DNA from 2 places in the Dactylosporangium sp. NPDC049525 genome. Region 2 is predicted to be linked to the other one. Evidence: predicted binding sites of a transcription regulator. Region 2 holds the regulator's gene; the other holds the start of a gene.
The links. Region 2 encodes HrcA, which represses chaperone genes, less so after heat shock. Its sites were predicted from a motif close to GGTTNGCACNCTCNNNNNGAGNGTGCNAACC; they were not measured.
Positions count from the first base shown of each region.

Region 1: groES (co-chaperone GroES) is a predicted target of HrcA. The motif match lies at 16,046-16,076, and genes of this name have one in related genera.

Region 1 is NZ_JBFAPO010000036.1:91,023-110,300, forward strand. It holds gene AB0K00_RS37740 (NAD(P)H-hydrate dehydratase) at 1-1,128, shown strand, start outside; gene alr (alanine racemase) at 1,567-2,691, shown strand; gene AB0K00_RS37750 (alpha/beta hydrolase) at 2,688-3,785, shown strand; gene tsaE (tRNA (adenosine(37)-N6)-threonylcarbamoyltransferase complex ATPase subunit type 1 TsaE) at 3,782-4,270, shown strand; gene AB0K00_RS37760 (Hsp70 family protein) at 4,235-6,304, opposite strand; gene tsaB (tRNA (adenosine(37)-N6)-threonylcarbamoyltransferase complex dimerization subunit type 1 TsaB) at 6,430-7,086, shown strand; gene rimI (ribosomal protein S18-alanine N-acetyltransferase) at 7,083-7,538, shown strand; gene tsaD (tRNA (adenosine(37)-N6)-threonylcarbamoyltransferase complex transferase subunit TsaD) at 7,528-8,571, shown strand; gene AB0K00_RS37780 (hypothetical protein) at 8,655-8,912, shown strand; gene AB0K00_RS37785 (ABC transporter ATP-binding protein) at 8,972-10,663, shown strand; gene AB0K00_RS37790 (ABC transporter ATP-binding protein) at 10,663-12,408, shown strand; gene AB0K00_RS37795 (DUF1707 domain-containing protein) at 12,354-12,740, opposite strand; gene ybaK (Cys-tRNA(Pro) deacylase) at 12,743-13,222, opposite strand; gene AB0K00_RS37805 (hypothetical protein) at 13,240-13,986, shown strand; gene AB0K00_RS37810 (class I SAM-dependent methyltransferase) at 13,980-15,155, opposite strand; gene AB0K00_RS37815 (hypothetical protein) at 15,159-15,923, opposite strand; gene groES (co-chaperone GroES) at 16,154-16,468, shown strand; gene groL (chaperonin GroEL) at 16,562-18,205, shown strand; gene AB0K00_RS37830 (molybdopterin-dependent oxidoreductase) at 18,261-19,278, shown strand, end outside.
Region 2 is NZ_JBFAPO010000023.1:1,174-12,616, forward strand. It holds gene AB0K00_RS29045 (hypothetical protein) at 135-1,046, opposite strand; gene AB0K00_RS29050 (enoyl-CoA hydratase-related protein) at 1,135-1,911, opposite strand; gene hemW (radical SAM family heme chaperone HemW) at 1,929-3,125, shown strand; gene AB0K00_RS29060 (DUF4870 domain-containing protein) at 3,193-3,819, opposite strand; gene hrcA (heat-inducible transcriptional repressor HrcA) at 4,005-5,027, shown strand; gene dnaJ (molecular chaperone DnaJ) at 5,060-6,184, shown strand; gene AB0K00_RS29075 (16S rRNA (uracil(1498)-N(3))-methyltransferase) at 6,181-6,876, shown strand; gene AB0K00_RS29080 (SDR family oxidoreductase) at 6,911-7,648, opposite strand; gene AB0K00_RS29085 (histidine triad nucleotide-binding protein) at 7,682-8,032, shown strand; gene AB0K00_RS29090 (serine hydrolase domain-containing protein) at 8,029-9,378, shown strand; gene AB0K00_RS29095 (VOC family protein) at 9,375-10,145, opposite strand; gene AB0K00_RS29100 (PhoH family protein) at 10,423-11,443, shown strand, end outside.

The DNA.
Region 1 (19,278 bases), on a different contig from region 2:
ACCAGGGCCGTCCCGCCGCGCGTCGACCTCGTCGTCGACGGCATCCTCGGCATCGGCGGCCGGGGCGGGCTCCGCGAGCCCGCCGCGAGCCGGGTCGCCGAGGTGTCTGGCGCGCTGCGCGGCGCCCCGGTGATCGCGGTCGACGTGCCGTCCGGCGTCGACGCCGACACCGGCGCCGTCACCGGCATGGCGGTCCGCGCCGACATCACCGTCACGTTCGGCGCGTTGAAACCCGGCCTGCTCGTCGGCGCCGGCGCGGTCCACAGCGGGCTCGTCGAGCTGGTCGACATCGGCCTGGAGCCACACCTCGACGGCGACCCCGCCTGCTACGTGCCCGACCTCGAGGACGTCGCCGCCTGGTGGCCGCGGCCCGTCGCCAACGACAACAAGTACTCCCGTGGTGTCGTCGGCGTCGCGACCGGCTCCGGGCAGTACCCGGGCGCCGCCGTCCTGTCCGTCTCCGGCGCGCTCGCCGGCCCGGCGGGTCTCGTCCGCTACGCGGGTGGCGCCGCCGACGCCGTCCGTGCCCACCACCCGCCGGTCATCGCCTACGACCGGGTCGCCGACGCCGGCCGGGTCCAGGCCTGGACGTGCGGCAGCGGCCTCGGCACCGACGACCGCGCGTACGCCGAGGTGCGCACCGTCCTCGGCGCGCCCGTCCCCGCCTGCCTCGACGCCGGCGCCCTGACGCTCCTCGTCGACGCCCGGATGGCCGACTGGCTCCGCGACCGCGACGCCCCGACGGTCGTCACCCCACACGACGGCGAGTTCCAGCGGCTTGCGGGCGGCGCACCCGGCGACGACCGGGTCGCCGCGGCCGTGCACCTCGCCGAGCGGATGGACTCGGTCGTCCTGCTCAAGGGCGACCGGACGATCGTCGCCACCCCGGACGGCCGGGTGTACGTCAACCCGACCGGCACCCCGGCCCTCGCGACCGGCGGCACCGGCGACGTCCTCGCCGGGCTGCTCGGCTCGCTCCTGGCCGGGGGACTGCCGGCGGAGCACGCCGCGGTCGCGGCCGCGTTCGTCCACGGCCTCGCCGGCCGGCTCGCCGCCGCGCGGGGCCCGGTCACCGCCGCCGACGTCGCCACCCACCTCCCCGAGGCGATCGCCACCCTGCGCCGCTGACGCCCAGCCGCTGACGCCCACGCCAGCTGTCCACCGGCCGCTGGCTGCCGGTGTGCCGCTGGCTGCCTACCACCGCCAACCGCCAATTACCGCCAGCTGCCCACCGGCCGCCAGCTGCCCACCGGCCGCCAGCTGCCCACCGGCCGCCAACTGCTACGAACGCCAACCACCGCCAGCCGCCCACTACCCGCTGGCCCGAACAGACGCTGGTCAATGCCCAATTTTGCCCATATTTGTGCGATAGATGGTGGTCGACCTACCCCCATTTCAGTGATCAGCTCGCGGGTAGATCGCACACCGTCTATGGACGGCGGTCCTGGTGGCGGCGGCTCCGCGCCATGTGACCAGGCGGAGATGGTGCCCGTGCCGGTGAGGGCATGATCGCACCGCGGGGCCGGGGCGGGCCCGGCGGCGGGGGCACCGCTTAGGCTTAGACGCATGTGGCAGGCTCAGGTCCGGATCGACCTCGACGCGATCCGGCACAACGTGGCGACCCTCCTGGGCCTGCTGCGACCCGGGACCGCCCTGATGAGCGTGGTCAAGGCCGACGCCTATGGCCACGGCCTGCTCCCGGTCGCGACCGCCGCCGTGCAGGCCGGCGCGACCTGGCTCGGCGCCGCCACGCTCGACGAGGCACTGACCCTGCGCGAGCACGGCATCACCGCGAAGATCCTGTCCTGGCTGCACAGCCCCGGCCGCCCGCTGCACGAGGCGGTCGCCGCCGGCATCGACCTGTCCGCGTCATCGCCGGCCGCCCTGGACGAGATCGTCCGCGGCGCCCGGCAGGCGCGGCAGCCCGCCGCGGTCCACCTGAAGATCGACACCGGCATGTCCCGCAACGGCGCCGCCCGCGCCGACTGGCCGGCCCTGCTCACCGCCGCCGCGCAGGCCCAGGCCGCCGGCGACATCGAGATCGCCGCCATCTGGAGCCACTTCGCCTGCGCCGACGAGCCGGGCCATCCGTCGATCCTGCGGCAGCAGCTCGCGTTCGACGACGCCCTCGACGTCGCCGCCGGGCTCGGAGTCGAGCCGCCGCTGCGGCACCTGGCCAACTCCGCCGCCACGCTGACCCTCCCCGAGAGCCACTTCGACCTGGTGCGGGCCGGCCTGTCCACCTACGGTCTCTCGCCGATCCCCGGCGCCGCCCCCGACCTGCGCCCCGCGATGAGCGTGCACGCCAGGATCGCCATGGTGAAGGCGGTCCCGGCCGGCGAGGGCGTCTCCTACGGTCACACGTACAAGATCCTCAAGGACACCAACCTCGCTTTGGTGCCGGTGGGCTACGCCGACGGCGTCCCCCGCGCCGCGAGCAGCCGTGGCGTCGTCGAGATCGGCGGGAAGGTCCGCCGCGTCGTCGGCCGGGTCTGCATGGACCAGATCATGGTCGACTGCGGCGACGACGACGTGCACGCCGGTGACGAGGCCGTGCTGTTCGGCGACGGCACGCGCGGCGAGCCGACCGCCGACGACTGGGCCGTGGCCGCCGACACGATCAGCTACGAGATCGTCGCGCGGATGGGCAGCAACCGCACGCCGCGCGTCTACGTGGGGGAGCAGGCATGACAGGAAGCGACGTCGAGATCAAGAACAGCAGCCGGCGCCGCAAGGTCGGGCTCATCGGCGCGATCCTCGGCGTGGCCGCCGCGGGGGTCGCCGCCGGCGTCGCCACCGAGCGGTATCTCGTCCACCGGTCGAAACGCGCCGACGACGAATACGCCGATGAGGAGTTCGGCGTCTGGGACTTCGACGAGGAGCTGACCGTCACCACCGACGACGACATCGACCTGCACGTCGAGATCGTCAACGGGCCCGACGACCAGGCCGACGCGGAGGGCGAGCCCACGCTGGTGTTCGTGCACGGGTTCTGCCTCGACATGGGCACGTTCCACTTCCAGCGCAAGGCGCTGCAGGGCAAGCACCGCATGGTCTTCTACGACCAGCCCGGCCACGGCCGCTCCGGCAAGCTGAGCAAGGGCGAGTATTCCCTCGACGCGCTCGGCGCCGGCCTCCGCGCGGTCCTGCAGGCCACCGCCCCGACCGGCCCCGTCGTCCTCATCGGCCACTCGATGGGCGGCATGACGATCATGGCGCTGGCCGAGCAGGTCCCCGAGCTGTTCGAGTCCAGGGTCGAGGCGGTCGTGCTCATCTCGACCTCCGCCGGCAAGCTCGACCAGGTCAACTTCGGCCTGCCCGACGTCGTCGCGAAGTTCCGCCGCCCGCTGCTGCCGGTGCTCGGCATCGCCGGCCCGATCAGCTCCGGCGTCGTCGACCGGGCCCGCCGCGCGTCCACCGATCTTGCGTGGCTGCTCACCCGGCGATACGGGTTCGGCACCGCCCGCCCCAGTCCGGCCCTGGTGTCCTACGTCGAGAAGATGAACACCACCACCTCGACCGACGTCATCGCGCGCTACCTACGGACCCTCTACACCCACGCCCGGCTGCTGGTCCTCGGCCCGCTGCGCCGGGTGCCGGTCCTGCTCGTCTGCGGCGACCGTGACGTGCTCACCCCGCTCACCCACACCCGCGAGATCGCCGCGGTCCTGCCCGAGGCGGAGCTCGTGGTCGTCGCCGACGGCGGCCACGTCGTCATGCTCGAACACGCCGACGAGGTCAACGAGGCGATCGAGACGTTCCTCAAAAGGGTCCTGTCCCGGTGACCCTCACCCTGCCGACCGTCGCCGACACCCACGCCTTCGGCCGCCGGCTCGCCGCTGTCCTGCGCGCCGGCGACCTCGTCCTGCTCACCGGGCCGCTCGGCGCCGGCAAGACGGCCCTTGCCCAGGGCATCGGCGCCGGCCTGCGGGTCCAGGGTCAGGTGACCTCGCCGACGTTCGTGATCGCGCGGGTCCACCGGCCCGCCACCAGCGGCGGCGTCGCCATGGTGCACGTCGACGCATACCGGCTCGGCGACGTGAAGGATCCCCTCGGCGAGGTCGACGCCCTCGACCTCGACGCCACCCTCGAGGACTCGGTGACCCTGGTCGAATGGGGGGAGGGGCTCGTCGAGCGGCTCACCGACGACCACCTCGAGCTGCGCCTGACCCGCCACGACGACGACTCCCGCACCGTCACCGCCGTCGCGCACGGCCAGGGCTGGGCCGGCAGGCTACGCGGGCTGCAGGACCTCCCAGACGTCGACTGAGGTGCCCTCGTCGTCGGTGCAGCGGGCCAGCAGGTGCCGCCCCTCGTGGCAGAACGCGGTGCGGACCTGCCGGGCCGGGGACAGGTCGGCGCGGAACACCTCCGCCGAGGTCTCCACGTCGCGGACCCGGACCGAGCCGTCGAGCACCGCCGCCGTCAGCCGGCCGTCCGGGGTGGACATCTCGGTGGCGAACGCGTCGGCGCGGCTGGAGTCGCTGTACCCGGTGAACCGCCTCGTCAGGTCCTCGCCGACGACCCGGTCGAGGCGTTCACCGGTCGCGAGGTCCCAGACGGTCGCCACGTCACGGCGGTAGCGCCCGACGCTCGCCGCGCCCTCACCGGTGGCGACCAGCCGCCACTCGCCCTCGTTGACGAGGACCGCGTCGGGACGGTGCGCGTCGGAGAAGCTGCTGGTCATCCGCCCCGACAGCACGTCCCAGACGCAGAAGTGACCCTCGGCGTCCCAGGTGACCAGCGACAACTGATGGTTGGGGCCGAACGCGACCTGCCCGTGCCGGTCGCGGCCCGCGCCGCGGCCGGGCCGCAGCTCCGTGACGAGGGCGCCGCTGTCGATCGAACGGACCTTCACGTATTCGCCGGTGCGGGAACACTCCACGAGCGTGCGGCGGTCCGGCATGAGCAGCCAGTCGCCGGTGACCCGCAGATGATGGCGTTTGGCCAGCTGGAACCGCTCCACCGCCGGGGAGATCCGCACATGGGCGGCGGCCGCGCCGGACACGACCATGCCGCCGATCGGGATGCGGTGCTCCAGCAGGACCCCGTCGGCGCGGCCCGCGGTCAGGTCGAACACCCGGTCGTCGGCGGTGCGGACCTGCGCGAGCGGCGCACCCTGCGGATACGCCTCGCCCTCCTTCACCAGCCAGCGGACCAGGCGGCCACGACCACCGGGCACCGTCCACGCGAGGGGCTCCACCCGCCACGGCGCCGGGTCCGCGGGCAGCGAACGGCCGACGCGGCCACCGGCCAGCCGGGCCGCGCCCCGCAACACCGCCAGCTCCGGCTCCGCCGGCCTGGTCACCGGACGGTTCAACCCGTGCCGCAGCGCCGGGGCGACGCTCGGCAGGTGCGCGTTGCCGCCGACCAGCAGGACCGCGGCGACGTCCGCCGGCACGATCCCGGCCCGCGCGATGACCGCCCGGCAGCTGGCGATCAGCCACCGGTTCGCCGGCTCCGTCAGCTGGTCGAGGAGGTCCCTGCCAATGGTGTACGGCGGTGCGCCCGGCTCGATGCGGTCCGTCGCCTCCGGCGCCTCGCTCAGCTGATGCTTGAGCCTGCGCACGATGTCCAGAGCGTGGAAACCGGCCCGCACGCTGACGTCACCACCGGCCGTGAACGCGGGCTCCACCCACTGCGCCAGCTTCGCCCGCAGGTCCGCCGCGAGCACCACGTCGAGGTCGCGGCCGCTGCCGGAGCTCTCCTGGCTCAACGGCACCGGGATTCCGTGCTGCAGCTGCGTCAGCGTCGCGCTCCACGTCGCCCCGAGGTCGCAGACCAGCAGATACCCACCCTCGGCGACCTCCAGCGCGGCCACCGGGTCCGCGACCGCCGCCGACGGGTCATGGACCAGCTCGACGTCGGGGAACCCGGCCACCGCCGCGGCCGTCACCAGCAGCTCCCGCCGCGGGTCATGGGTCCGGTACGCGGCCGGCACCGTCACCACGAGCCGCCCGATCCTGCCGTGCCGCCGCCCGGCCTCCTCAATGATCGCGCCGAGCGCGGCCGTGACCAGCTCAGCACCGTTGACCAGCTGGTCACCGAGCCAGATCGGCGCGTTCGCGTCGACCGCGCGGCGCACCCCGTCGACGTAGTGCCGTGGATGCTCGTCCCGCAGCCGCTCGGCGGCGCCCCCGGCGGACAGCCTGGGGCGGCCCGGCGCCGGGTCGAGGCTCGCACCGGCCGGCCAGCGGACCGCCCCGGTGAGCGGCTCCCGCAGCAGATGCAGCTGGTCATGCACGACGACAGCGGCGGACATGGCCCAGGAACCCATATCCACAACCAGGACCGGCTCGGTCATCGGCTCTCCTGACGCGCCCTGCGTAGATGTCGGCCGATGCTAGGCCCGGCTCGTTGCGAATCGGTTAACTGACCGCAGTCACGACCCCAAACCTGCGTCACAGGCAGGTCGGTAGAGTTGGCGCCGTGCTGGTGATGGTGGTGGACTCCTCGACGCCCGCGGTGACGGCCGCGCTCGTCCGCGTCACGGACGACGAGGTCACCGTGCTCGCCGAGCGGGTTACCGTCGACGGCAGAGCCCACGGCGAGCTGCTCGCCCCGCAGATCCAGGCGGTCCTCGCCGAGGGCGGCGCGGCACCCGCCGACCTGACCGCTGTGATCTCCGGCACCGGCCCCGGCCCGTTCACCGGCCTGCGCGCCGGCATGGTCACCGCCGCCGCGTTCGGTCACGCCCTCGACATCCCCGTCTACGGGGTCTGCTCCCTCGACGGGATCGGCCACGGGCAGCCCGGCCGGCTGCTCGTCGCGACCGACGCTCGCCGCAAGGAGGTGTACTGGGCGGTGTATGACGGCGGCGTCCGCGTCGAAGGGCCCGCGGTCGACAAGCCCGCTGTCGTCGCTCAGCAGACCGCCGCCGGCGCGGCCGCCGGTGACGGCGCCGACAAGTATGCCGAGGTGCTCGGCCTGCCCGTGCTGCCGCCGCGGTACCCGTCCGCGCGCGCCCTCGCCGCTCTCGCCGCAGACCGCATCCGGGCCAAGGCACCCGGCGAGACCCTGACCCCGCTGTACCTGCGCCGCCCCGACGCGGTCGCCCCCGGCGAGCGGAAGCCGGCGCTGCCGTGACGGTCGAGCTGGCCGAGCTGCGCTGGTTCCACATCGACGCGCTGCTGCCGATCGAGGACGAGCTGTTCGGCGAGGAACGCTGGTCCGCCGGCATGTTCTGGAACGAGCTGGCCAGCGGCCACCACTACCTCGTCGCCCTGGAAACGGGCCCGGGCGGCGACCGCGTCGTCGGCTACGCGGGGCTCGCCCTCGCCCCACCCGACGAGGCCTGGATCCAAAACGTCGGGGTGCGCAAGGACGCCCAGCGGCGCGGCATCGGCCGGCGCCTCCTCGAGGCCCTCCTCGCCGAGGCCGAACGGCACGGTGCCCGGCAGGTGCTGCTCGAGGTCGCCGTCGACAACCTGCCCGCACAGAAGCTCTACGCCGGCTACGGGTTCGAGGGCGTCGGCGTCCGCAAGGGCTACTACCAGCCGAGCAACACGGATGCACTGGTGATGATGCGTGAAGACTGAACCCTTGGTGCTCGGGATCGAGACCTCCTGCGACGAGACCGGCGTCGGCATCGTCCGCGGGCACACCTTGCTCGCCGACGAGGTCGCCTCCAGCGTCGCCGAGCACGCCCGCTTCGGCGGGGTCGTGCCGGAGGTCGCCAGCCGCGCCCACTTCGAGGCCATGGTCCCGACCGTGCAACGGGCCCTCGACACCGCCGGGATCACCCTCGCCGACGTCGACGCGATCGCGGTCACTGCCGGCCCCGGCCTCGCCGGGGCGCTGCTCGTCGGGGTCGCCGCGGCCAAGGCATACGCGCTCGCCGCCGGCAAGCCCATCTACGGCGTCAACCACCTCGCCGCGCACGTCGCCGTCGACACCCTCGAACACGGCGCGCTGCCCGAGCCCGCGATCGCCCTGCTCGTCTCCGGCGGCCACTCCTCGCTGCTCAAGGTCGACGACCTGGCCGGCCGGGTCGAGCCGCTCGGCGCCACCATCGACGACGCCGCCGGCGAGGCGTTCGACAAGGTCGCCCGGCTGCTCGGGCTGCCGTTCCCCGGCGGGCCACCGATCGACCGGGCCGCCCGCGACGGTCAGATCGTCATCCCGTTCCCGCGCGGCCTGACCGCCGCCCGGGACCTCGTCGAGCACCGCTTCGACTTCTCCTTCTCCGGGCTGAAGACGGCCGTCGCCCGCTGGGTCGAGGCCCGGCAGCGCAACGGCGAACCCGTCCCCGTCAACGACGTCGCCGCCAGCTTCCAGGAGGCGGTCTGCGACGTGCTGACGAACAAGGCCGTCGACGCGTGCCTCGACCGCGGCGTGCGGACCCTCGTCATCGGTGGCGGCGTCGCCGCCAACTCCCGCATCCGCGCCCTCGCCCAGGAACGCTGCGACCAGCACGGCATCACGCTGCGCGTCCCGCGACCCGGCCTGTGCACCGACAACGGCGCCATGGTCGCCGCCCTCGGCGCGCACCTCGTCGCCGCCGGCGCCGCACCCGGCCGGCTCGGCCTGCCCACCGACTCGGCGATGCCGATCACACTGGTCACGGCGTGACTGGAGCGAAGCGGAGGGCGTGCCGTGACGGGTTCTGAAGCGAGGAAGGCAAGTGTGCGGCCATGGGAGTAGAGTCCAGCGCCGTGATCGTGCGCATGTGGGAGGTCCGGGCACACCCCGAGGCGTTCGGCGAACTGCTGTCCTGGGTGTGCGAGGCAATGCTGCCCAAGGTCGAGGTCCACCCGATGCACATCTCCAGCGAGGTGTACTCCTCCACGGACCACCGGCTCGTCGTCATCTCCAAATGGCGCGGCAGCACCCCGGAGGAATTCACCGACCCACCGTCGCACCTCGTCTCCCGCCGCCCCCAGGCATGGGATTTCACCGAGGTCGACCGCTAGCCCACGGGCTGGAAAATGTAAGGCGCGGTGACGGCCACCCGGGTTACCGTCGGCTGGCCATGAAACGGTTGCCGCTCGATGACCCCGGTGAGCCCGACAGCAGATCTGCCGCCCGCTACCTGCTGTGGGTGCTGCGCAACCAGCTCCCGACGATCCTGCCCGGGGTCGCGCTCGGCATCGTCTGGATGGTCAGCCAGGCCCTCGTCCCGGCCGCGCTCGGCGCCGGCGTCGACGCCCTCACCACCCACGACCGCACCGCCCTGCTCGGTGCCGGCGGTGCCCTGCTCGGCCTCGGCATCGTCACCGCCGTCAGCGGCATCATGCGGCACCGGTTCGCCGTCACCAACTTCCTCAGCGCCGGCTTCCGCACCATGCAGGTCACCGCCCGGCACGCGACCCGCCTCGGCGCGACCCTGCCGAAGAAGGTCGCCACCGGTGAGGTCGTCAGCATCGGCACCACCGACTTCGACCACGTCGGCTACTCGATGGACGTCAGCGCCCGCGCCGGCGGTGCCGTCGTCGCGATCATCGTCGTCGTCGTCCTGCTGCTCGACGTCTCGGTGCCCCTCGGCCTCGTCGTCGTCATCGGCGTGCCGCTGCTCGTGGCCGTCGTCGGGCTGCTGCTCAAGCCCCTCCACCAGCGCCGCCGCGCCCAGCGCGACCTCGCCGGCGCCCTCACCGGCCGCGCCGCCGACATCGTCTCCGGCCTGCGGATCCTGCGCGGCATCGGCGGCGAGGACGTGGTGTCCGGCCGCTACCGGGCCGAGTCGCAACAGGTCCGCGCCGCCGGCGTCCGCGTCGCCAAGGTCGAGACCCTCCTCGAAGGCGCGCAGATCCTGCTCCCCGGCCTGTTCGTCGCCCTCGTCACCTGGCTCGGCGCCAGATTCGCCGTCGCCGGCAAGATCACACCCGGCGAGCTCGTCGCCTTCTACGCCTACGCCGTGTTCCTCGTCAGTCCACTGCGGACACTGACCGAGTTCGCGGAGAAACTCACCCGCGGCCTCGTCGCCGCCGGCCGCGTCGTGTCCCTCCTGCGCGTCGAACCCGAACTCCGCGACCCCGCGAAACCCGTCCCCGTCGTCGGCGGCGACCTCGACGACCCCACCTCCGGCTTCGTCGCCGAGCGGGGCCTGCTCACCGCGATCGCCGCCGCCCGCCCCGAGGACGCCGCCGCCATCGCCGACCGGATCGGCCTGCTCGACGACACGTCCGAGGCGCGGCTGCGCGGCACGCCGCTGCGGCACCACACCGTCGACGACGTCCGCTCCCACATCGTCGTCGCAGACAACGACGACCGCCTCTTCCGCGGACGCCTGCACGACGAGCTCGGCGACCGGCCCGCCGCCGTCCTCGCCGCCCTCGACACCGCCGCCGCACGCGACATCGTCGACGCGCTCCCCGACGGGCTCGACGCCGAGATCGCCGAACGCGGCCGCGACTTCTCCGGCGGCCAGCAGCAGCGCCTGCGCCTGGTGCGTGCCCTCGCCCTCGACCCGCCCGTCCTCGTCCTCGTCGAGCCGACCAGCGCCGTCGACACCCACACCGAGGCCCTGATCGCCCGCAACCTCGCCACCGCCCGGGCCGGCCGGACCACCGTCGTGTGCACCACCAGCCCGCTCCTGCTCGACAGCGCCGACACCGTGGCGTTCGTCGACGTCGCCGGCCGGGTGGCCGCCACCGGCACCCACCGCGAGCTGCTCGACACCTGCCCCGCCTACGTCGCGACCGTCACCAGGGAGGAGGACGCCTGATGCTGCTGCCCATCGCCACCGGCGCCGAGATCCGCGCCTACCTGCGTCGCCTCATGAAGGCCCACCCGCGGATGCTCGCGCTCGTCGTCACCCTGCACGTCAGCGCCGCCGTCGCCGGCCTCGTCACCCCCCGCCTGCTGGGCGACCTGGTCGAGAAGACCTCCGCCGGCACCACCACCTGGACCGTCGACCGCATCGCCCTCACCATCACCGGGTTCGTCGTGGTCGTGTCGGTGCTGGTGCGCTACGCCCGGCTCGCCTCCGCCCGCCTCGGCGAGCAGGTCCTCGCCACCCTTCGCGAGGAGTTCGTCGACCGGGTCCTCGCCGTGCCACCGTCGACAGTGGAGCGTGCCGGCACCGGCGACCTGCTCACCCGCGCCTCCCGCGACGTCGAAGGCACCTCCGACACGGTCCGTTTCGCGCTGCCCGAGGTCGTCGTCGGCATCCTGCAGGTCGTCCTCACCATCGGCGCCATCGCCCTCGTCTCGCCGCTCCTGCTGCTGCCGGCGCTCATCGCCGTGCCCGTCCTGTGGTTCAGCTCCCGGTGGTATTTCCGCCGCGCACCCGCCGGCTACCTCGCCTCCAGCGCCGCGTTCGCCCAGCTCACCGACGGCCTCGCGGAAACCGTCGAGGGCGCGCGCACCGTCGACGTGCTGCGCCTGCGGCAACGGCGCTTGGACCGTACCCAGGACCACCTGCGCGGCATGTACGCCACCTACCTGTACACGCTGCGACTGCGCACCGTCTGGTTCCCGCTGACCGAGTTCGGCTACGTGCTGCCCGGCGCCGTCACCCTCGTGGCCGGCGGCTGGTTCGTCGTCGAGGGCTGGGCCACCGTCGGCCAGGTCACCGCCGCCGTCCTGTACTTCCTCGCCCTCATCGACCCCCTCGACCGGGTCCTGTCCTGGTTCGACCACCTGCAGATCGGCTTCGCCTCCTTCGCCCGCATCGTCGGCATCCAGTCCGTCGCCGTCCCGGCCCCCGTGGCCACCGCGGCGCCGTCGAGCGAGCAGATCGTGGCCCGGGGCGTGCGGTATGCGTACGTCGACGGCCGCGACGTCCTGCACGGCATCGACCTGGAGATCCGGCCGGGCGAACGGCTCGCCGTCGTCGGGCCGTCCGGCGCCGGCAAGTCGACCCTCGGCAGGCTCCTGGCCGGCATCCACGCCCCGGGCTCCGGCACCGTCACCGTCGGCGGCGTCCCCCTCGCCGACCTGCCCCTGTCCGAGCTGCGCCGGCACGTCGCCCTCGTCACCCAGGAACACCACGTCTTCCTCGGCACCGTCCGCGACAACCTCATCCTCGCCCGCCCCTCCGCCGGGACCGAGGACCTGCGCCGGGCCCTCGCCACCGTCGACGCCCTCGACTGGGTCGACGCCCTCCCCGACGGCCTCGACACGACCCTCGGCGAGCCGCCCCTGTCACCGGCGCAGGCGCAGCAGCTCGCGCTCGCCCGTCTCGTCCTTGCCGACCCGCACACCCTGGTGCTGGACGAGGCGACGTCCCTCATCGACCCGCGTGCCGCCCGCCACCTGGAGCGCTCCCTCGCCGGTGCGCTCCACGGCCGCACGGTGATCGCGATCGCCCACCGGCTCTTCTCCGCCCACGACGCCGACCGGGTCGCCGTCGTGGAGGACGGCCGGATCACGGAACTGGGCAGCCACGACGAGCTGGTCGCCGCCGGCGGCGCCTACGCCGCCCTCTGGCGCTCCTGGCACGGCACCGACCGCCAGCCCACCGCCTGACGCCCTCGGCCTTCACGGTCGAGCGCGGGGCGGCCGGCTCGCGCGGTCAGTGGAACGCGGCGTAGACGAGGCCGAGCAGGATGGCCGCGACCAGGGCGATCGCGAACACCAGCAGCACGTGGCGGTTGTTGGCGGCGCCCTTTGCCGGGGCCGGTGGCGGTGGCTGCCGCCTCGGAGGGCAGGGCCGGGAGGTCGTGGGTGGCGGCGCGCAGGTCGTCGAGGGTCTTCGCGGCGAGGACCGTGTCGCAGCGGTCGGCGAACTCGTCCAACGTGAGGCGGCCGACCTGGGTGTGGTGCTGCAGCGCCTCGATGACGCGCTGGCGGTCGCGCATGGTCAGCGGGCCGCGATGTCGGCGAGGACGGCGCCGGTGACCTGGACCAGGTCGTCGGGGGCGAGCTCGATCTGCAGGCCGCGCCGGCCGCCCGAGACGTACATCGTGGACAGTCCGGAAGCCGACGCGTCGATCACGATGGGCAGGCGGGAGCGCTGGCCGACCGGGGAGATGCCGCCCGTCACATAGCCGGTGGCCCGTTCGGCCGCGGCCGGCTCGGCCATCGCGGCGCGTTTGCCGCCCACCGCGGCGGCCAGCGCCTTGAGATCCAGAGACGTCGAAACGGGCACGACACCCACCGTGAGCTGGCCGTCGATGCTCGTGACGAGGGTCTTGAAGAGGCGGGAGGGCTCGACGCCGAGGGCCGCCGCGGCCGCCTCGCCGTAGGAGGCGGCCCGGGGGTCGACCTCATAGGTGTGTGGAGTGAACGCGATCTTCTGCCGCGCCAACAGTGCGGTCGCCGGGGTGCCCTTGCTCGCCACTGGCCCACAATAGCGAGATGCAGATCGGTGCCGTCCAGATGTACCTGGGCTACGGGCACATCTTCCTGGGCGCCACCAGCGGCCGTGACATGTCCGTGTTCGACGGTGACGGGCCGATCACGGCGACCGACCGGCACGTGCGGGTCGCGGCAAGACCGCAGGTCGGGCTGGTCAGGGTGCGGCTGTGGCAGGGGGCCGGGCCGCGGGTGGGCCGGCTGGTGTTCGACGGGGCGCTGGACCTGCCCGACGCCCGGTTCTGTGTGGAGGAGGCGACAGGGCTGTCGCGGTTCGTGACGAAGGTCAGTTCGGTGGAGCCGCGGGTGCTCGTCGCCGTCGACGACCCGGGGCACGCGTCGCGGATCGACGTGGTGCTGGAGCCTGAGTTCGTGCCGCGCAGCGCGCAGGTGTGGACGTCCGGGGATCCGCCGTTTCCGAAGCTGACGGTCGCGCCGACGGCGCCGCGGCACCGGGCCGACGTGTTCGCCGACGCGCTCAACGGGCATGACTTCCCGCGGCGGCGGCTGGCGGCGGCGCTGACGGTGATGGGGGAGGAGCGGCGGGTCCGGGGTTCGGAGCAGATCGTCGCGTTCTTCATCAACGACATCGTCGAGTGGCTGCGCTGGCTGCACGAGCGCATCACCTGGGACATGTGCCGCGAGTCGGGCCGGATGCTGACGGAGCAGCTGGGCCGGCGTCCGCCGGAGGACCTGGCCGACGACGTCCTCATCGACCTGCAGCGCCGCCTGGGCCAGCAGCTCTACTGAGCGGCAGCGCCCCTGGCAGCGGTCCTGGCGAGGGGCCGTAGCAGGAGCACGGCCGGCGCGCCGGCGACCCGGGTCAGCGCGATCACCGCGGCCCGGGTGCCGGACAGGCGCAGCGACCGGCGCAGCTCCTCCACGTCCAACGCCGAGCCGCGTTTCAGGATCGTCAGCGAGCCGACGTCCAGGGCACGCAGCGCGGTCCGCAGCCGCTTCAACGCGACCGGCAGCTGGTCGAGGACCTCGTAGCAGCGCCCGAACGGGGTCGGCACGGGCCCCGCGGTGTACACGTACGCGATGGTGGGGTCGGCGAGCGTGCCGTCGACCGTCGCGGCGAACTCGGCGACGAGATGCGACCGGATCACCGCGCCGTCGGGGTCATACACGAAATTTCCGACAGGTCCGACAGGGGCGGCGGCCACGCCACTGCCGGTCAGCGACACCACCTCCGCACCCTGGAACAGCGTCGCCCGCCGCGGCGCCGCGGCCAGCGGGCCGCACCACGCTGCCGCCTCCACCACGTCACCGTCGACGGAGACCCACTCTCCCTCGGCGCCGGGCGGCAGCAGCGCGTGGTCGATCCCAGGAGCGAGTTTCAACACCGTCATCGGTACCCGGGCGGCCAGCCCGACGACGAAGTCCCACGGCGGCGAGTAGGCGCGGGGGTCGAACACCCGGCGCCCGCCGGAGGTGCGCCGGGCAGGGTCGCAGAACACGGCGTCGACGTCGTCCAGCGGAACTGTCGTGGCGTCGCGGGCCTCCACCTGTACCCCCGGCGCCAGACCCAACGCGAGCACGTTTGCCGACGCGGTCGCGGCCGTCTCGGGTGCGGCGTCGACCGCGTGCACGCGCAAGCCGGCGCGGGCGAAGGCGATGGTGTCCGCGCCGATGCCGCAGCCGAGGTCGGCGACCCGGGTGGCACCCGCGGCCGCGAGCCGGGCCGCCCGCCGGGCCGCGACGGGACCCCGGGTGGCCTGCTCGAGCCCCGCCCGGGTGAAGTGCATCACGGCCGCGTCGGCGCCGAACTTGGCGACCGCCTTGCGCCGCAGTGCCACCTGGGTCAGGGCGGCGGCGGCGAGGTCCGGCGGGAAGCCGGCCGCCCGCAGCGCCGACGCGGCCGCCAGGGGATCACCGTCGGGCAGGGCCGCCGCGGCTTCGAGCGCCTGTTCGAGCATGCGTTATGAGATCCCTAGGATGCCGTTGGCCTTGCCGAGACTCTTCTTGACCTTGAAGGTATAGCTGTCGCCGGCGTTCGACGAGCCGTGCACCAGCCAGTAGTCGCCCTTGTCCTCCTTGGGCTGGCTCTCGGTCCAGTTCGGCGGGGCCTTCTTGCCGCCGTAGGAACTGGCGATCGAGTGGCTGGAGTAGGCGGCCATGCGCTGGGTATTGCCGTTGTACCAGGCGTTGATGAAGTTGTTCACGTAGCTGGAGGCGTCCGACGGGTATTCGGTCTTCTCGATGACCACGTCGGTGACGGCCTGCGGCTTGCCCAGGTTGTGCTCGTCGATCGTGACCTGGAGCTGGTCGCCGTGGTCGTTGCGAAGGATGCACTCGTTGCCGTCCTTCTTCACGTACTTCCAGTTGGTGTCGGCGCCCTTCTCGATGTACTGGAAGTTGGACACGGCGCCGCTGCCGGCCAGCTGCTTGATCCGGCCGGAGTCGTTCTTGGTCCAGGCGGTGACGGCGGCCTGGCAGTAGCTCTTGGCGTCACCCGGGTAGGTGGGCGCGGCGGGGCTCTTGTCCGCGGTGGCGGTGCCCTGGCTGCCGCCGCTCGAGGGGGACGCGGCGCCGGAGCCGCCGGGGCCCTCGCCGAATGCGGCGGAGTCGGACGGGCCGGTGCTGGCGTCGGCCGCGACCGTGTTGCCGCCGTCCTTCTTGCCGCAGGCGGTGAGGGAACCCACGGCCAGGATGGCGACGATCAGCGTGCCGAGCAGCCTCTTCATACCGCCGAGCGTAGATCGCCGGCAGCGCCCGCGCCCGGGTCCGTCGCCTAGCCGACGACGGGTGATTTCGTGGCGTGTTTGGCACTCTCCTTGACGGAGTGCTAGCCAGCGACATAACCTCCGATTAGCACTCTCGTGTCGAGGGTGCCAGCCAACCGGCTGGAGCCGGCACCCGCGACGACGGCTTCACCGGGCACTCGATAGCGCAAGATTCAATACCCCAGGAGGGTATGCCCGTGACTACCGCGACGAAGGTTGCGATCAAGCCGCTCGAGGACCGCATTCTGGTCCAGGCCAACGAGGCTGAGACGACCACCGCCTCGGGCATCGTCATCCCGGACACCGCCAAGGAGAAGCCCCAGGAGGGCACCGTCCAGGCTGTGGGCCCCGGTCGTATCGACGACAAGGGCAACCGGGTCCCGATCGACGTCAAGGTCGGTGACACCGTCATCTACTCGAAGTACGGCGGCACCGAGGTGAAGTGGGGCGGCCAGGAGTACCTCGTGCTCTCCGCCCGTGACGTCCTCGCGGTCATCGAGAAGTGACCCAGACCAAGTAGCAGCAGTGGCCACCGCCCCGGACCCTTGCGCGCAGCGCTGACGGCCGGGGCGGTGTCGCTTTGAAGGGACATCACAAGCATGGCGAAGATCCTGAGCTTCTCCGACGAGGCGCGCCACCTGCTGGAGCACGGCGTCAACCGCCTGGCCGACACGGTCAAGGTCACGCTCGGCCCGCGCGGTCGCAACGTCGTTCTGGACAAGAAGTTCGGTGCCCCGACCATCACCAACGACGGTGTGACGATCGCCAAAGAGATCGAGCTCACCAACCCTTATGAGAACCTCGGCGCCCAGCTGGTCAAAGAGGTCGCCACCAAGACCAACGACGTCGCCGGTGACGGCACCACCACCGCCACCGTGCTGGCCCAGGCGCTGGTCCGCGAGGGCCTGCGCAACGTGACCGCCGGCACCAACCCGGCCGGTCTCAAGCGCGGCATCGACCTGGCGGCGGCCGCCGTCGTCAAGGCGCTCAAGGAGAAGGCGACCCCGGTCGCCAGCCACACCGAGATCGCCCAGGTCGCGACCATCTCCGCGCAGGACGCCACCATCGGCGACCTGATCGCCTCCGCGATGGAGCAGGTCGGCCGCGACGGCGTCATCACGGTCGAGGAGGGCTCCACCCTCACGACCGAGCTCGAAGTCACCGAGGGCATGCAGTTCGACAAGGGCTACATCTCCCCGCACTTCGTGACCGACGCGGAGTCGCAGGAGGCGGTGCTCGAGGACACCTACGTCCTCGTCACCACCCAGAAGATCGGCGCCATCGAGGAGCTGCTGCCGCTGCTGGAGCAGATCGTCAAGGACAACAAGCCGCTGCTGATCATCGCCGAGGACGTCGAGGGCCAGGCCCTGTCGACGCTCGTGGTCAACGCCATCCGCAAGACCTTCAAGGTCGTCGCGGTCAAGGCGCCCGGCTTCGGCGACCGGCGCAAGGCCATGCTCCAGGACATCTCGATCCTCACCGGCGCTGAGCTCGTCGCCCCCGAGCTGGGCTACAAGCTCGAGTCGGTCGGCACCGAGGTCCTCGGCAAGGCCCGGCGCATCGTCGTGGGCAAGGAGCTCACCACGATCGTCGACGGCGGCGGCGAGAAGAGCGAGGTCTCCGCTCGGGTCGAGCAGCTCCGCAAGGAGATCGAGGCCTCCGACTCCGACTGGGACAAGGAAAAGCTCAACGAGCGGGTCGCCAAGCTCGCCGGTGGGGTCGCGGTCATCAAGGCCGGCGCCGCCACCGAGGTTGAGATGAAGGAGCGCAAGCACCGCATCGAGGACGCGATCTCCGCGACCAAGGCGGCGGTCGAGGAAGGCATCGTCCCCGGCGGCGGCGCCGCCCTAGCCCAGGTGCTCACGGTCCTCGACGGCGACCTCGGCCTGACCGGCGACGAGAAGGTCGGTGTCTCGATCGTGCGCAAGGCGCTCGTCGAGCCGCTGCGCTGGATCGCGCAGAACGCCGGCTTCGACGGCTACGTCGTCGTCGGCAAGGTCACCGGGCTCGACTTCGGCCACGGCCTCGACGCCGCCACCGGCGAATACGTCGACCTGGTCAAGTCCGGCATCGTCGACCCGGTGAAGGTGACCCACAGCGCGGTCTCCAACGCCACGTCGATCGCCGGCCTGCTGCTCACGACCGAGACCCTGATCGTGGAGAAGCCGGCCGCCCCGGAGCCCGCCGCCGCCGGCGGCGGCCACGGCCACGGGCACGGCCACTCGCACGGCCCCGGCTTCTGATTCACGCGACACCGTAGAAGGGCCCGGCGCCATTGCCGGGCCCTTCTCAGTTCTTATGGATCGATTACCGCTCTTGGTGGGTCCTGATCCACGGCGCAGACTGGGAGCCGTGCAGAATCGTAGGAACGCGGCGTTCGCCGGTATCGCGGCCGCCGGGGTGGCGCTCGGCGTCGCCGAGGTCGTGGCGATCCTGACCGGCGCGACCACCTCGCCGCTCGTGTCCGTCGGTGGAGTCGTGATCGACTCGGTGCCGGCGTCCGTCAAGGACTTCGCGGTGTCGGTCTTCTACACCTACGACAAGATCGCGCTGCAGGTCGGCACGCTGCTGATCCTCGCCGTCTTCGCCGCCGCCGTCGGGGTCGCCGCGACCCGCCGGATGGTGTTCGGGTATGCCGGCATCGGCCTCTTCGCCCTCGTCGGTGCCGTCGCCGCGCTCACCCGCCACGCCGCGCCCTGGTATGCGTTCGTGCCCACGCTCGTCGGTGCCGCCGCCGGCGCCGCCGTCCTGCACTGGCTGCTCGTACGGCCGCCGGTCGAGACGTATGACGAACGCCGGTTCTTCCTGCGCGCTGCCGGCGGCACCCTCGCCGCCGCGTTCGTCGTCGGCCTGACCGCCCGCTGGTGGGCGACCCGTCGCGGCGTCGAGGCCGACCGCGCCGCCGTGCAGATCCCCCCGGTGCCCGACACCGCCACGCCGCTGCCGCCGGAGGCCGACGCGGGCCTGCCCGATCTGGCCCCGTTCGTCACCCCGAACAAGGATTTCTACCTCATCGACACCACCCTCGTCGTGCCGCAGGTGTCGTCGGAGGACTGGACGCTGCGCATCCACGGGCGGGTCGAGCGGCCGCTCACCCTGACCTTCGAGCAGCTGCTCAAGCGTCCGATGATCGAGCGGTACGTGACGCTCGCCTGCGTCTCCAACGACGTCGGCGGCGGCCTCATCGGCAACGCGAAATGGCAGGGCGTGCGCATCGCCGACCTGCTCGACGAGGTCCGCCCGAAGGCCGGCGCCGACCAGGTGGTCAGCAGGTCCGTCGACGGGTGGACCGCCGGCACGCCGACCGCGGTGCTGC
Region 2 (11,443 bases):
TTTCGTCAACCAGGGAACGACCGATGGTAACGCGAGGTGCACATGAGGCCGACTCCGGAGTTGGCTGCCGGACAGTGCGGAAACCCCACCCGAACGGCCGACAACCTGCTGGTCGTCTGCAACGTCGTGGTCTGTCAGTAGACCTCGGCGACGACCTGCTGGGCGGCGGCGCCGCCACGCTGCGTGACCCGGGTCCAGCCGCCGCTCTTCGCGGTCCACTCCATGTCGTTGAAGACGACCCGTTTGACGCCGTGGTCCTGGGCGTGCGCCACCAGCCAGTGCGCATACTGCCAGCCGGTCTTCTGCTCGCGGACCTTGAGCGCCACGCCGACCAGGTCGGCGACGTCGGCGGTGCTGACGTTGCCCCAGTCGAGCTTCACGCCGGCGGTGAGGGTCTTCGCCGCCTCGGTGCCGTGGCTGGTGGTCTCGGTGACGGTGCAGGCGACCGCGCTGGTGGCCTCGCCGCTCAGCGCGCGGGCCATGATCTCCGACTCGTCGACCCACTTCTCGTACGCCTCGGGCAGGGCGCTGCGCTGGACCTCCTGCGCGGCGTCGGTGACCCGCATCTTCTCCCAGCCCTTGACCTTCAGCAGGGCGGTGTAGAAGGCGTTCGCCGCGTAGCGCGGGTCGGCGACCTGCTCGGGGGTGCCCCAGCCCTGGCTGGGCCGCTGCTGGAACAGGCCGATGGAGTCGCGGTCGCCGCCGCCGAGGTTCTCCAGCTTCGACTCCTGCCAGGCGGTGGCGAGGGCGACGACGAGGGCCCGCTGCGGCACGCCGCGGCGCAGCCCGACGGCGGTGATGGTCGCGGCGTTGGCGACCTGCTCGGCGTCCAGGGCGACGGCCGAGTCGGCGCCGGAGGAGGTGCCGGAGGCGGTGCCCTTCGCGTTGACCGAGGCGTTGCCGGCGTTGACCACGCAGGCGCGGCCCGGCGGCAGCAGCTGCGGCAGGTGGTCGCCGAGCCGCTGCACGAGCACGTAGACACCGAAGGCCGCGACGACGACGAGTGCCGTCAGGACCATCAGCACGTGTCGTGTACGCATCGTCACCTCCCGACCTTTGAGAACTTGACCAGCGTACGTCCCACTCGCCACTGCCTCCCCGCGTTACACCCGGGGTTGAGGCGAGTCGGGCCGTTCAGCCGACGCCGTCAGGGATCCAGTTTGGTGGTCTTTTGTCCCTGAATGCCGAGATTCCCTCGATTCCCTCCGCCGAACCGAAATACGACACGGACAGCTCGGTCATTGCCGCGAGCTCGTCACGGAACGTGTCGGCTTTTTGTCGGCGCAGGAGTTCCTTCGTGCCGCGGACGGCGCCGGGCGCTCCTCGCACCAACGCCGCGACGAACGCCTCGACGGCCGCGTCGACCTCGTCGGTGGGCACGGCGGCCGTGACGAGCCCGATCTCGCGGGCCCGGGCACCGTCGAACGTCGAGCCGGTCAGGAACAGCTCGGCCGCGGCGCGGGAGGACAGCCGCGGCAGCACCGTGGCGGAGATCACTGCCGGGATCACGCCGATGCGCACCTCGGAGAACGCGAACGTCGCCTCGAGCGCGCACACCGCGAGGTCCGCGGCGGCGACGAGGCCCAGGCCACCGGCCCGCGCGGGCCCGGTCAGCCGCGCGACGACCGGCTTCGGGCACTCCCAGATCGCGGTGAGCACCTCGCCCAGCCGGTTGATCGGCGGCTTGCCCGACCCGAACGCGGCGGCGGTCTCCTTCAGGTCGGCGCCGGAGCAGAAGACGGGGCCGGTGTGGGTCAGGACCACGACCCGCACCGCGTCGTCCCCGGCGGCGGCCGCGAGCGCGGCCAGGAGCTCCTCGATCAGGGCGGTCGACAGCGCGTTGCGGTTCGACGGGCTGTCGAGCGTGACCGTCGCCACGCCATGCGCCGTCTGTGACCGTACGAGTGGCATGCGGGCACACTAGTGAAATGCCCGGAACACTGCCAGAAGGCGAGCCGATCCCGCGCGACGGCGCGCTGCCCGACGGGGTCGCCGACGCGGCGGGGGAGGCCGGGTTCGGGGTCTACGTCCACGTCCCGTTCTGCGCCAGCCGCTGCGGCTACTGCGACTTCAACACCTACACCGCCGACGAGGGCGTGCTCAGCGCCGGCTACGCCGAGCAGGTCCTGGACGAGCTGGCCCTGGCCGCGAAGGTGGTCGCGCCGCCCCGGGTGGACACGGTCTTCTTCGGCGGTGGCACGCCGACGCTGCTGCCCCCGTCGGAGCTGGGCCGCATCCTCGACGGCATCGACCGCACCTGGGGGCTGGCCGGCGACGCCGAGGTCACCACGGAGGCCAACCCGGAGTTGGTCGACGCGGCCGGCCTGCGGCAGCTTCGCGCCGCCGGGTTCAACCGGATCTCGCTCGGCATGCAGTCCGTCGCGCCCGGAGTCCTGGCGGTGCTGGACCGCCGGCACACGCCGGGCCGGCCCGCGGCCGCGGTCGCCGAGGCGCAGGCCGCCGGCTTCGAGCGCGTGAATCTGGATCTGATCTACGGCACGCCCGGCGAACGGCCTTCCGACTTCGCCGCGTCGTTGCGCACGGTGATCGATTCCGGGGTCGACCACGTCAGCGCCTACGCGCTCATCGTCGAGGACGGCACCCGGCTCGCGGCCCGCATGCGCCGTGGTGAGCTGCCGTTCCCCGACGACGACGTGGCTGCCGACCGCTATCTGGCCGCCGAACAGGCCCTCACCGAGGCCGGGATGTCCTGGTACGAGGTGTCGAACTGGTCCCGCAACTCGCCCTGCCGGCACAACGAGCTCTACTGGCGCGGCGGCGACTGGTGGGGGCTGGGTCCCGGCGCGCACAGCCACGTGCGGGGCGTGCGGTGGTGGAACGTGAAACACCCGCACGCCTACGCCGCGCGGCTGGCGGACTCGGCGTCGCCGGGGCAGGCCCGTGAGGTGCTGACGCCGGACGAGCGGCACATGGAGGACGTCCTGCTGCGCATCCGCCTGGCCGACGGGCTCCCGCTCGGCGTGCTCGACGACGCCGGCCTGGCCGGGGCGCGGGAGTGTCTCGCCGACGGGCAGCTGGACCCGTCCGCGTTCGCGGCCGGCCGGGCGGTGCTGACCCTGCGGGGGCGGCTGCTCGCCGACGGGGTCGCGCGGGCCTTGACCTGAGCCGGCTCGGCATGCGGAAAAGGGGCGGCCGGGGCCGCCCCTTTGGTGTCTACGCGTCTTTTACTTGTTACTTGATGAAGCGGTAGGTCATCGGGTAGCGGTACAGCTCGCCGCCGTTGGCCTTCATGCCGCCGATGATGGCGAACACGATGATGATGATCCACGGCACGAAGAGCGAGATGAACAACGTGCACACGGAGAGCAGGGCACCCACGAACAGGATGATGCCCCACGTGATGTGGAAGTTCAGCGCCTCGTTGGCGTGCGCCTTGACCGTGGGCGACTCGTTGCCCTTGGCCAGCAGCGCGACGAGCGGGGCGAGGAAGCCGAAGAAGATGCCACCGAAGTGGGCGACCAGCGCCCAGGTCTTCTCGTCGCTGTTGGCGTAGCCGACCGGGCCGGCGCCGGGGTAGCCACCGGGCTGCTGGTAGCCGCCACCGTACTGACCCGGCTGCTGGTACCCACCGGGCTGCTGATACCCACCGGGCTGCTGGTAGCCGCCCGGCGGCTGGTAGGCGTTCGGGTCCTGGTAGCCGGCACCGCTGGTGGGCGGCGGGTAACCGCCACCGGAGACCGGCGGCTGCTGACCGTAGTCAGGCCCCGGCGGCGGGTACTGCGCCCCGCCCGGCGTCGAGTAAGGGTTGTTGGGGTCCTGCGGCACGCCGTATTCCCCGGGGCGAGGTGGTTCACTCATGGGGGCCACGGTAGGTGCACCGATCAAGTATGGCCAGCGACGCGGCATGACTTCTTTTGGACAAACTTGACGCAGACCGGCGCAATAGCGGCGGTTCACACACATGACGATCATTCCGTGGGCGGCGGGCGCGACGTAGACTGGCACTCGCAAAGTGGGAGTGCCAAGTTCTTGGGGAGGTGCGCATGGCTCTCGACGAGCGCAAGCTTGAGGTGCTGCGCGCCATCGTCGAGGACTACGTCGCAACCCAGGAGCCGGTCGGCAGCAAGGCCCTCGTTGAGCGGCACAACCTGCGCGTCTCGCCCGCGACCGTCCGCAACGACATGGCCGTCCTCGAAGAGGAGGGCTACATCCGGCAGCCGCACACCAGCGCCGGTCGCGTGCCCACCGACGCCGGCTACCGGCTCTTCGTCGACAAGCTGTCCCGGGTCAAGCCGCTGAGCCCGGCCGAGCGGCGGGCCATCGAGCGGTTCCTGATCGGCGCGGTCGACCTCGACGACGTCGTGCACCGCACCGTGCGGCTGCTCGCGCAGCTCACCCGGCAGGTCGCGGTCGTGCAGTATCCGAGCCTGTCGCGGGCCAGCGTGCGCCACTTCGAGCTGGTGCCGATCTCCACCACCCGGCTGATGGTGGTCATGATCGCCGAGACCGGCCGGGTCGAGCAGCGGCTCGTCGACCTGCCCGGCCCGATCCTCGCCGACGACGTGACCGAGCTGCGCCGCAGGATCAACGAGAAGCTGGTCGGCAAGCGCCTCGTCGACACCCCGCCGCTGGTCGTCGCACTCGTCGAGGAGTCCTCGCCGAGCCTGCGCCCGCCGATGACGGCCCTGTCGACCGTGCTGCTGGAGACCCTGGTGGAGCGCACCGAGGAGCGGATCGCCCTCGCCGGCACCGCCAACCTCGCCCGCGGCGGGCTGCTGGACTTCCAGGGTTCGCTGCGCCCGATCCTCGAGGCGCTCGAGGAGGAGGTCATCCTGCTCAAGCTCTTCGGTGAGGTCGAGCCGAGCATGACCCGGGTCCGCATCGGCGACGAGAACGAGATCGAAGACCTGCGCAGCGCCTCGATCGTGGCGACCGGCTACGGGCCGGGCTCCATTGTCGTGGGCGGCATGGGTGTGCTGGGGCCGACCCGGATGGACTACCCCGGCAACATCGCCACGGTGCGCGCCGTGGCACGCTACGTCGGCGATCTGCTGGGACAAAGTTGAACCTCATGGACGAGTCAGGGGCATAGGACTCAGTGGCGAAGGACTACTACGGGACTCTCGGTGTCAAGCGGGACTCCACGGCCGATGAGATCAAGCGCGCCTACCGGCGGTTGGCGCGCGAGTTTCATCCGGACGTCAACCCGGACCCCGTGGCACAGGAGAAGTTCAAGGAGATCAACGCGGCCTACGAGGTGCTGTCCGACCCGCGCAAGCGGGAGATGGTCGACCTCGGCGGCGACCCCCTGGCACCCGGTGGCGGTGGCGGCGGCCCGCAGGGCGGCGCGTTCGTCGGGTTCCAGGACATCATGGACGCGTTCTTCGGCACGACCGCCAGTCGCGGGCCGCGGCCGCGGATCCGGCCGGGCGCCGACGCGATCCTGCGGCTCGACCTGGACCTGCACGAGACCGCGTTCGGCGTCGAGGCGCCGATCACCGTCGACACCGCGGTGGTGTGCACCACCTGCTCCGGCGCCGGCACCGCGCCCGGCACCCACCCCACGACCTGCGAGATCTGCGGCGGTCGCGGCGAGGTCCAGTCGGTGCAGCGCACGTTCCTCGGCCAGGTCGTCTCGGCCCGGCCGTGCTCGGCCTGCCAGGGCTTCGGCACCGTCATCCCGCACCCGTGCGCGACCTGTGGCGGCGACGGCCGGGTCCGCACCCGCCGCACGCTGACCGTGAAGATCCCCTCCGGGGTCGAGGACGGCATGCGCATCCGCCTGGCCCAGCAGGGCGAGGTCGGCCCCGGCGGCGGCCCGCCCGGCGACCTGTATGTCGAGATCCACGAGCGCCCGCACGACGTGTATTCGCGCAAGGACGACGACCTGCACTGCCGGGTCACCGTCCCGATGACCGCGGCGGCGCTCGGCACCCGGCTGACGATCAAGACCCTCGACGGCGAGGAGACGGTCGACGTCAAGGCCGGCACCCAGCCCAACCAGACGCTGCGCATCCGCGGCAAGGGCGTCCCGCACCTGCGCGGCGCCGGCCGTGGCGACCTGCACGTCCACCTCGACGTGCGGACCCCGACCCGGCTGGAGCCGGAGCAGGAGAAGCTGCTGCGCGACTTCGCCCGCACCCGCGGCGAGGAGGTCGCCGAGCTGTCCAAGCAGGGCGGCTTCTTCTCCCGCGTGCGGGACGCCTTCAATGGCCACGCGTGAGCCTGCCGCTTTTCCTGGTCGCCGAGCTGCCATCGGGGGACCGGTGGCGGCTCGACGGCCCTGAAGGTCATCATGCGGCCAACGTGCAGCGTCTCTCCCCCGGAGAGGCGCTGCTGTTGTCCGACGGCCGCGGCGGGCTGCTCGAGGCCACTGTTGCCGCCGCGCACAAGGGCGCCCTCGATCTCGATCTCGGCGCGCTGACCCGGGTCCCCGCCTACGACCCGCAGGTCACCGTCGTGCAGGGGATCGCGAAGGGCGAGCGGGCCGAGCTGGCCGTGCAGCTCATGACCGAGCTCGGCGTCGACCGGATCGTGCCGTGGCAGGCGGCCCGCAGCATCGCCCGGTGGAAGGACGCCAAGCCGGTCGAGCGGTGGCGCGCCACGGTCCGCGAGGCGGTCAAGCAGTCCCGCCGGGCCTGGCTGCCCGAGGTCACCGACGCGCGGACCACGAAGCAGCTCACCCTGACCGGGACCGTCCTGCTGTTGCACGAGGAGGCGTCGGCGCCGCTGTCGACCGTCCCGCTCGACGGCGACATCACCCTCGTCGTCGGCCCGGAGGGCGGGATCGCGCCGGAGGAGCTGGCCGCGTTCCCCGACGCGGTGCCGGTCCGGCTGGGCCGCGAGATCCTGCGCACGTCGACGGCGGGCGCCGCCGCCCTCGCGGCGCTGTCGGTCCGCCTCGGCCGCTGGTAGACCCCGCCAGGGTCAGCGGAAAGGCACGGCGGGGTCAGCGGAAGTAGGACGCGCCGTTCAGGTCGAGCACGGCGCCCGAGGACCATTCCGAGCCGGCGAGGAACAGCACCGCCTCGGCGACCTCCTCGGGCCGGGCGACCCGGTTGAACGGGCTCTGCGCCCGGATCGCGTCGCCGTCCCCGGCGTCCATGATGGCGTTGCCCATGTCGGTGGCGACGAACCCGGGCGCCACCGCGTTGACCGCGATGCCCCGCGGCGCGAGGGCCAGGGCCAGGGACTGGGTCAGCGAGTTCAGCCCCGCCTTCGCCGCGCCGTACGCCGGGTAGCGGGGTTCGCCGCGGTACGCGCCGCGGGAGGACACGTTGACGATCCTGCCGCCCTCGCCGAGGTGCCGGGCGGCGCACCAGCAGACGTTGGCGGGGCCGGTCAGGTTGGCCGCCAGGGTCCGCTGCCAGGCCGCCTGCCACGCGGCGTAGCCGTCCTCCAGGATCGGGTGCTCGACCGCGACGGCCGCGTTGTTGACGACGACGTCGAGGCCGCCGAGCGACAGGGCGGCGCCGTCGACGAACGCCTGGACCGCGCCGGCGTCGGTCAGGTCGCCGGAGACGATCACGTGCCCGTCGCCGGGCAGCCCGTCGCGGACCTTCTCGGCGAGGTCGGCGGAGTCGCGGTGGTGCACCGCCACCACGTCGCCGTCGGCGGCGAACGCGCGCGCGACCGCCTCGCCGATACCGCGGGAAGCCCCTGTCACCAACACCTTGCGTCCAGACATGGCAGCACCCTACAAGCCGAATACGATGCGACTGTGACTGATGACTGCCTGTTCTGCCGCATCGTCGCGGGGGAGATCCCGGCGACGGTGGTCCACGAGACCGACGACACCCTGGCGTTCCGCGACATCGGACCGAAGGCGCCGGTGCACGTCCTGGTGATCCCGAAGGCGCACCACCAGGACATTGCCGCGCTCGCCGCCGCCGACCCGGCGCTCGCCGGCCGGGTCCTCGCCAGCTGCGCCGCGGTCGCCGAGAAGGAGGGGCTGACCGGGGACGGCTACCGGGTGATCTTCAACACCGGTGGCTTCGGCGGCCAGGAGGTCTTCCACGTCCACGGGCACGTCGTCGGCGGCCGCCCGCTCGGCCCGATGCTGTCCATATGACGGCGCTGGAGCGGTACGAGCGGCTCGCCCGCCAGGTCCAGGCCGACGCGCGGGTCCCGGCGCTCAGCGTGGCGATCCACCGCGCCGACCGGCCGCTGTGGACGTTCACCGTCGGCGCCGACGTCGACGCGCGCAGCCAGCTGCGGATCGGCTCGGTCACCAAGACGTTCACCGCGGTCCTGGTGATGCAGTGCCGCGACGAGGGACTGCTGGACCTCGACGACCCGATCTCGCGGCACCTGCCGGTGAAGGCGCACGGCGACCTGACCGTCGGCCGGATGCTGTCGCACCTGTCGGGGCTGCAGCGGGAGCCGTTCGGCGACGTCTGGGACACGATGCAGGCGCCCGACGTCGACACGCTGCTCGACCAGCTGGACCGGGCCGAGCGGGTGCTGCCCGCCGGGCAGCGGTTCCACTACTCCAACCTGGCGATCGCCCTGCTCGGCCACCTCGCCGGGCGGCTGCGCGGCGGCACCTGGGAGGAGGTGCTGCGGGAGCGGATCCTCGACCCGCTGGGCCTGGACGACACGGTCGTCACGCCGAGCCGCGCCGTCGTCGGGTATCAGGTCGACGCCTGGTCCGACTACGCGCACCCGGAGCCGCCCGACGACTTCGGCGCGGTCGGCCCGGCGGCGCAGCTGTGGAGCACCGCCGCCGACCTGGCGAAATGGGCGGCGTTCCTGGCCGACCCGAAGGCCGTCGACCAGTCCTCGGCGGTCCTGGCGGTGGAGACGGTCGAGGAGATGCGGGCGCCGCGGGCCGTCACCGAGGACGTCCTGTGGGCCCGGGGCCTGGGGCTCGGGCTGATCCTGCAGCCGCAGCCGGGCGCCGAGCGGATCGTGCACGTCGGGCACGACGGCGCGATGCCGGGCTTCCTGGCCGGCGCCTACGGGCGGGTCGGCGGCACCGGCACCCCCGGCGCGTTCGGTGCGGCGGCGCTCGGCTCGTCCGGCACCGCCGGTGAGGTCATCGACCTGGCGCACCAGCTGCTCGCCGCGGCGGTCGACAGCGACCCGGCCGACATCACGCCGTGGTCGCCCGCGCCGGCGCCGCCGCAGCGGTACCGCTCGGTGCTCGGCCGCTGGTGGGGTGAGGGCTTCGAGTACGTGTTCAGCTGGCACGGCGGCGCGCTGCACGCCCGGGCGGTGGAACAGCCGGCGAACCGGCCGCCGGCGGTGTTCGCGCCGGTCGACGGCCAGCAGGACGTGTTCCGCACCGTGTCCGGCCGGGAGACGGGGGAGCTGCTGCGGCTGACCCGCGCCGAGGACGGCACCGTCGAGCTGCTGCACTGGGCGACGTACCGCTTCACCCGCGGTCAGGAGACCTTCGACAAGTACCGGTTCTAACGGGAGATGACGGTGAACACGGCGCCGTTGGGGTCCACGACGACCGCGATGCGGCCGTGCGGAGAGTCGAACGGCCCGTGCTGGACCTGGCCGCCCGCCGACCGGACCCGGTCGGCGGCGCGGTCGGTGTCCGCGGCGGCGAAGTAGACCATCCAGTGCGGCGGGATGCCCTCCCACGCCTCGGTCATGGTGAGCCGCCCGGCGACGGGGTCGGCGTTGCCGAGGCTCCACGCCGTGTAGTCGAACTGCTCGTCGGCGTCGACCCGGGTCTGCCGGTACCCGAACAGGCCCTGGTAGAAGGTGTCGACGGCGGCCGGGTCCCGGGTGTTGACCTCGGCCCAGCACAGCGCGCCGTCCTCGTCGAACAGCTGCGAGCCGGTGTGCTGGCCGGGCTCCCACGCGCCGAACGCGGCGCCGGACGGGTCGAGGGCGAAGAGCATCCGGCCGTTGCTCGGGATGTCCATCGGCGCGACGATGACCTTGCCGCCACCGGTGTCGACCCGCCGGGCGGTGTCCTCCAGGTCGTGTGACATCAGGTACAGGCTCCAGGCGGCCGGGGTCTGCTCGGCGCCCGGCATCGGCGGGCTCATCCCGGCGACGACCTTGCCGTCCTTGAGGCACATGACGTAGTGCCCGAAGTCGGCGCCGGTGTCCAGGAACGTCCAGCCGAACAGCGTCGAGTAGAACCGCTGGGCGGCGGCGAGGTCGGGGGCGACCAGGTCGGCCCAGCAGGGCTCACCGTCGACGTAACCGCTGCGCTCGACCATCCGTGTGGGCCCCCTGCCGGTGAGTACAGCCGATGTCTCACCTGCCTCAGTACCACCGTGTGAGCGGGCCTGTCCGGACTTTCGGCGCGAACGACATGATCGGGCGACCCCGATCCGGGCGAGGCGGATGTTCGCCGTATCAGGTACGAACCGGACATCGGCAAGAAATGGGAACGGCCTGAGGGGCGGTCAGCCGATACCATGAAGAGCCTGGACATGAAGCCAGCAGGAGAGCGAGCCCCGGAAGCAGGTGCTTGAGGCCCACCGTGGCCGACGTATGACCGAGACCCCAACCCCCGCACCGGCAGTGTCGTCGGAGCAGCCCGTGCGGGCCATCAGCAAGATCACGGTCCCCGACCCGCACACGATGGTCAGGCTGCTCGGCGCGGGAGACGAGATCCTCAAGCTCGTCGAGCGGGCCGTCAGCAGCGACGTGCACGTGCGGGGCAACGAGATCACCATCACCGGCGCGGCCGCGGACAACGCCCTGGCCGAGCGCATCTTCGCCGAACTCATCGAGCTGGTGCGCAAGGGGGAGACCCTCACCCCGGACAACGTCCGGCGCACCGTCGGCATGCTCGAGCAGAACACCTCGGAGCGCCCCGCCGACGTGTTGACCCTCAACATCCTCTCCCGGCGCGGCCGCACCATCCGGCCGAAGACCCTCGGCCAGAAGCGGTATGTCGACTCGATCGACCAGCACACGATCGTGTTCGGCATCGGCCCGGCCGGCACCGGCAAGACCTACCTCGCCATGGCGAAGGCGGTCCAGGCGTTGCAGGCCAAGCAGGTCAACCGGATCATCCTGACCCGGCCGGCGGTCGAGGCCGGCGAGCGGCTGGGCTTCCTGCCCGGCACGCTCTACGACAAGATCGACCCCTACCTGCGCCCGCTCTATGACGCGCTGCACGACATGCTCGACCCGGAGTCCATCCCGAAACTGATGGCCGCCGGGACGATCGAGGTCGCGCCGCTCGCCTACATGCGCGGACGCACGCTCAACGACGCCTTCATCATCCTGGACGAGGCGCAGAACACCACGCCCGAGCAGATGAAGATGTTCCTGACCCGGCTGGGCTTCGGCTCGCGGATCGTCGTCACCGGCGACGTGACGCAGATCGACCTTCCTGGGGGCACCCGCAGCGGCCTCCGGGTGGTCCGTGAGATCCTCGACGGTGTCGAGGACGTGCACTTCGCCCAGCTCGGCAGCGCCGATGTCGTGCGCCACCGGCTGGTCAGTGAGATCGTCGACGCCTATGCCCGCTGGGACGAGGCACAGGAGGCGCAGCAGCCGCCGG